DNA from 2 places in the Peribacillus sp. FSL R5-0717 genome. Region 1 is predicted to be linked to the other one. Evidence: riboswitches for the same ligand, from Rfam matches in the RefSeq annotation. Region 1 holds a riboswitch; the other holds the start of a gene.
What was found. A riboswitch is a leader RNA that binds a small molecule or an ion and turns the genes downstream of it on or off. The one in region 1 is predicted to bind S-adenosylmethionine.
Positions count from the first base shown of each region.

Region 1 (3,165 bases):
GATATAATCCGGCTTGGTTTTCTGCACCAGCTTATAACTTTTCTCAAGCGCATGTGAGTCTATTAAAAAGATTCGCTGGATGGCAATGACCCCCTTTTGCTTCGCCTTCAATATAACGCTTGATTTAGTCGAAATCAGCCCATAGGGGTTATATTCCTGACAAATGAATTCTGTCGCGTACTCATCACTTCTTATGCCATGGATCAAATCGACATGATAAATCATTTTCTTATTATGCTGCTTGGCCATCATACTTACATTTTTCAATTGTGAGATATGCAAATCAAGAAACACACCTATTTCATAGGAACTTTCTAGAAATCTTTCAAAATCCTTCATACTTGCTGAAGCAGGCAAAATCTTCTGATCCATCATTATCCTCCTCATTACCAGAAAAACTCAAAACTTCAAGTCATTTAGTATATTTTAAAGAACTTGATTTATCAAACACATTTTTTCATGAACCATGTAACCTTAACACTATCATACCTTTCACACCCTTTATAGATTGCGGCAAAGGATATATGTAAAATATCCCCTTGAATCATAAAGAGAGTTTCATTTTCAATGCACCTTCGACGAGTTCATACGATTTAATTGTGCCAATGGGAATTTTTCTCACGATGCTCCAAGCATTAACATTCATTTTGATCGCTCTTTTTTCATATTCAAAAAATGGCGGTCTGTTAAATATCCTTTGGTTGATGAAATTCCTGTCAATGGGTTCCATTTCGACTAATTCAAATGAAATCGTTCTTTTTTCCACATGAATCGGTTTTAATGTAATCCGGAAAGCCACGTTTTTCTTAAACATCATTTTTTTCACTTCCATCGTTCCGGAAAGCACAATATGACTTGGCGTAATTTCGACTTTAATCTCCTGACCAGATGATTTCATTTTTATGATTCTCTCTATCATGGCTTCAGTTACCGTAATCGGTATGCCATTTTTGAATGGACTCATCCTTGCATTCCCTCCCCACTCAAAGCATATGCCGGATTCCCTGATGCCGTTAACATTCCAGCCCGGATTAATAAACGGTATATTCAAAATATTCCAGCTCCACCCCTTGACCTTCATAAAAACTACCTGTATAGTCATAGTTAATTTAATAGACAACTCTTATCCAGAGAGGTGGAGGGACTGGCCCTTTGATGCCTCAGCAACAGACTGATCTTGTACTGTGCTAATTCCAGAAGTGTAAAAACTTGAAGATAAGAAGAGTATATAGCTTTGTTGCCAACACCTCTTCTTATTTTTAAGAAGAGGTTTTTTATTTTTAAAAGGAAAGAAGGAATCAACATGTCAATCACATTAACGAAAGCACCATTCAGGGCGGACCACGTCGGAAGTTTATTAAGACCGGAACGTTTACATATTGCCAGGAAGGACTTTAAGGAAGGTACCATTTCAGCTGAGCGGCTTCGTGAAATTGAAACTGAAGAAATCAATCGGATCGTCGATAAACAAATCGAAGTTGGTTTAGAGGCCGTTACGGACGGTGAATTCAGACGAACATGGTGGCACTTTGACTTCCTCGAACATTTAAATGGCATCGAGGGATATGTAACTGAAAAAGGCCTCACATTCGATGGTGTCGAAACAGAGAGATATAATGTTCGCAATACCGGGAAGGTTTCATTCAACCCTGAACATCCCTTCATTCGTGATTTCATTGAATTGAACAAAATCGTGAACGGACGTGCCGTTGCCAAGCAAACAATCCCCAGTCCGAATCAATTATTTGCTGCAGGCATTCATAATGAAGACGTCTACCCTGATATTGAAGACTATGCAAATGATATCATCAACGCCTATCAGCATGCTTTGAAAGCCTTTTATGAAGCAGGTGTGCGTTATCTTCAATTGGATGATGTATATATTGCCAGACTTTCAGCTCCGGATTTCCAGTTCAAAGATGGAAAATATACGAGGGAACAATTAATTGATCTTGCACTTCGAGTCATTAATGGCGCATTGGAAGGCAAACCAGAAGACCTTATCGTCACTACCCATCTATGTCGCGGAAACTACCAGTCGACATGGGCGTTTGAAGGAAGCTATGCCCGTATCGCCCCAACTTTATTGGCAAAAGAAAAAGTGGATGGATTCTTCTTGGAATATGATGATCAACGCTCAGGGGATTTCAAACCATTGGAATACATTCCAAATGGCGGTGCACGGGTCGTACTGGGTGTCGTCACTTCAAAAAATGGAGAAATCGAGGACAAGGAAGCTGTTAAGGCACGCATTAAAGAAGCATCGCAATTCGTTCCGCTCGAACAATTATGCTTAAGCCCTCAATGCGGCTTCGCCTCTACACATCACGGCACCAAGCTAACCGAGGCACAGCAATGGGAAAAGCTGAAATTCGTCGTTGATGTTGCGAAAGAAGTATGGGAATGATTATTTTACGGAGACTTTAAAACTTATTTACAGGATTCGAACAACCTAATCGGCTTCAATATAAGCGTGCCGATTAGGTTTATACTTAAAACCCTAAAACTGAAAGCAAACAAAAAAGAACGGCCATCTGGACGTTCCCTTTTTACTTGCAGCTATCATCATCCTCCATTTTCTTCACGAATATATCATCCGTCACCCTATCTTCCAGCTTGTTCCTCAAGGCCAATTCAGCAGCCTTCCCATCACTAGGCGATCCGTCCGAGAAATACATCGGAAACAGGGAGAAAAACATAATATAAAAAGAAAAATAGATAAATTGATACCAGATTACCGAGCTGTCCAGGATATTCTGATACACTAAGCTATATATGATCAGCATGCTGATTAAATTAAAGATAGCCCCCCCTAAATAGATCAGGGTATTCGTCAATCGATTATCATGTTTCAAACCCTTGAACTCGCAAGTCCCATTCCAAAAATAATATTTCCTCACCTCTATGTTCCGAAAGGCGAAAAGCTTATTACCACACCCGATCAAGATTTTCTTTTCTGATCCCCCAAAGATCGTAACAAAGAAAATATGCCCGCTCAAATGTATCAGTGTAACGATCGGCATGATCAAAAAAAAGGAAAATAGAAATTTAATGATATCAGAGAGACCAAACATATTTAACTAACCCCCTCCTTACCAGCGATTTTCTTACCAGGATGCTACTCTGATACCCTGCCCACACTGGTTATAACTAGTAAATTTTCAC
Region 1 is NZ_JBBOOF010000001.1:2,036,133-2,039,297, forward strand. Features, by position in the region: gene NYE65_RS09945 (glycerol-3-phosphate responsive antiterminator) at 1-372, opposite strand, end outside; gene NYE65_RS09950 (hypothetical protein) at 545-964, opposite strand; SAM riboswitch class I at 1,121-1,222, shown strand; gene NYE65_RS09955 (5-methyltetrahydropteroyltriglutamate--homocysteine S-methyltransferase) at 1,304-2,407, shown strand; gene NYE65_RS09960 (membrane protein) at 2,550-3,074, opposite strand.

Region 2 (3,165 bases), 540 kb from region 1:
CGGGAGTAACTATTTAGAGGTATCGAATGGCAGTAAAAAAGGAATGGCCGCTAGTATTGTGGAATAAATGTTCTTAACACTTAGAAAAATCCGTCGTGAGTCCAGTTTCTTAATAAGAAAATAGGTAGGGCAAAACGGTTAAAAAAGAAAGGCTCTTTTCGTAAAGATTGTTGTTTTTAAAACGAAACGATTTAAGGTTGATTGGAGCGGAAGTGCGAGACTCCTGCGGGAGCAGCGGGACAGGTGAGACCCCACAGGCGTTTACGCCGAGGAGGCTCACCGCCCGCCCCGCGGAAAGCGAGCATCTGGAGGGGAAATCAACCACTCTACATTACTTGGTAAATAGCAACAAAGTATGGAAAAACAGCCAAATAAAAAAAGAAAAAAATGCTGCTGACCGCAATTATAACCAAACCAACTGGATATAAAATCTTTGCCAGCATTGATCATGAACTTCACCAATAGTTGAAAAAGGAGGACAAGATGAATGGACAGGGAATCTTCATTATTAAAAGAGCATTTGTATAAGCTGGAGGAGAAATTGTTAAAATTTGAAGTTCGTACATCTCCAGAAGAGCTTTCATCATTATTGAAAGATGATTTCTTTGAGTTCGGCAGTTCGGGTAACATATGGTCAAAAAGCGATTTTATGGGGCAAGAGGGTGCCGGATCGGTGAACATGACCCTAAGTCAATTTGAGATGCATCCATTGTCTGATGATACCGTGTTAATTACATACCGGATTTTTGATGAAGATAAGCTGGAACATACCTTAAGAAGTTCAATCTGGAAATGTGCGAATGAAAGATGGCAGATGTTTTTTCATCAAGGCACAAAAACAAAAGGGCCCCTTTAAGACTTTTATTTATGAAAAAGAAAGTACTCCCTGCTTGAAAACTATTTCACTAAAATGATAGGGGTGGATGAAGTTGATCTTTCGTACCATTGATACGGACAAAGATAAAGATACTATCATTAAATTTCGGAAAGATTCCTTTGTTGTAAGTTTTGGAACTGAAGCTGGTTTTGGAGATGAACATGCCTATCTGCAACGAATGGAAGAATGGGTCCGCAAATTTCCGGATGGACAGGTGATCATTGAAAAGGACCAAGAACCGATTGGACAAATGGAACTTCAAATTCGGGAGTACGAAGGAACTGAAATTGGCTATGTGAATCTATTTTATCTTATTCCCGAATACCGCAGTAAAGGCCTTGGCAAGGAATTGGTCCGCTACGCAGAAAACTTTTTCAGGCAATTTAATGTATCCGAATATCAATTAAGGGTTTCTCCGGATAATCAAAGGGCGATTTCTTTATATACGAATTCAGGCATGGTGAAGATAAGGGAAGAAAATGAAAAATACCCTGTATGGAGAATGAGCAAATCATTATAAAAGTAGAAATATAAAATATATTAATATAATAAAAAAGTATCGATTCACTATACTATGAAACTATTTATAGCGATGAAAAATATGGTTGACTTTAGCGAAATTAGAATATATAGTGAAGGACATAATTAAATATAACGTTAATTCTTATCAAGAGATGTGGAGGGACTTGGCCCTATGATACCTCGGCAGCGGGTTTTTACTTTTGTAAAAATACTGTGCTAATTCCAACGGACGAAAGTTTGAAAGATAAGAAGGAGCTTTTCTTAGATAATTAATTTAAGAGTTTACTCTTTTTTATGTCTAAAAGAGGCCTCTTCTGTCTGATGACGGAAGAGGCCTCTTTTGTTTATTCAAAATGTATATGGTTATTTTGAGAATGGGTGCAATTACTCGTGAGTTTCGCGCAATAATCGTGAGTTTGGTGGATTTACTCGTGAATTTTGCAGACTTACTCGTGAGTTTGGTGCAGTTACTCGTGAATTTTGCAGTTTTACTCGTGAATTTCGAAAATGTAACCCTATTATTATGAAACGTTGCAAAGCTCTTCTCTCTGGATAAGGAATGCGTACAAATAAACAACAAGGGGGAGATTGGATGATTGAGTTTCAGGATGTTAAAAAGGTTTATCAAACAAAGAAACAGACTGTCGAGGCTTTGAAGGGCATTGACTTGACAGTGGAAAAGGGGGATATATTCGGGGTAGTCGGTTATAGCGGGGCCGGAAAGAGTACGTTGATCAGGTTGGTCAATTTGCTTGAACATCCTTCAGATGGTTCGGTAATTGTTGGTGGCAAGGATTTAACCAAATTAAGCCCGAAGGAATTACGGGCAGAAAAGAAAAAAATCGGGATGATCTTTCAGCATTTCAACTTACTAAACTCAAAGACTGTTTTTGATAATATTGCCATGCCGCTGGTATTATCGGGAACTCCAGCTAAGGAAATTCAAAAACGTGTAGGCGAGCTGTTGGAGTTCGTTGGCTTATCGAGCAAAGCAAAGAGTTATCCGGAACAATTATCCGGCGGGCAAAAGCAGCGGATCGGCATTGCGAGGGCATTGGCTACGAATCCATCGATCTTATTGTGTGATGAAGCTACGTCGGCATTGGATCCACAAACAACGAGTGCAGTTCTGCAGCTCTTAAAAAAAATTAATAAAGAATACAATATCACCATCCTGCTAATCACTCATGAGATGTCTGTCATTCGGGAAATTTGCAATAAGGTAGCGGTCATGGAGGGCGGCTGCGTCGTTGAACAAGGTTCGGTTTTCGAAGTTTTTGCCAAGCCGCAAACGGATATTGCAAAAAACTTCGTGAGAACGGTCATACATGACGAAATTCCACAAAGTTTCTTAAAAAGCATAGGGTCCCATATCCCGATTATTTGGAAAATTAATTTTATTGGAACTACTTCGGGTACTCCTTTACTATCAACCATCTCGAAGAAATATGATGTTCATTTAAGTGTCTTATCAGCCAATATTTCTGAAATCCAGGAAACTCCTTTCGGGAATTTGATCATCGAAGTGACAGGGAGCAAAAATGAGGTCGACAAGGCTTATCAATATATTAAAGATGAGGGGATTCTCGTCCAGGAGGTGCAAGTATAAATGGGTAATACGCTTTGGGGAATGGAAATAACGGCAGAGCAGCTGTCGACAGCTTTCGGTGACACACTTTATATGGTAGCCATCTCATTGATATTTTCCGGATTGATCGGGCTTCCGCTCGGTATCCTGCTTGTCATTACAAGAAAGGGTCACATCC
Region 2 is NZ_JBBOOF010000001.1:1,500,719-1,503,883, reverse strand. Features, by position in the region: gene NYE65_RS07315 (nuclear transport factor 2 family protein) at 488-856, shown strand; gene NYE65_RS07310 (GNAT family N-acetyltransferase) at 930-1,397, shown strand; SAM riboswitch class I at 1,539-1,650, shown strand; gene NYE65_RS07305 (methionine ABC transporter ATP-binding protein) at 1,992-3,008, shown strand; gene NYE65_RS07300 (methionine ABC transporter permease) at 3,030-3,165, shown strand, end outside.
Region 2: linked by a shared signal. The riboswitch ahead of NYE65_RS07305 (methionine ABC transporter ATP-binding protein) and the one ahead of NYE65_RS09955 (5-methyltetrahydropteroyltriglutamate--homocysteine S-methyltransferase) in region 1 are both predicted to bind S-adenosylmethionine.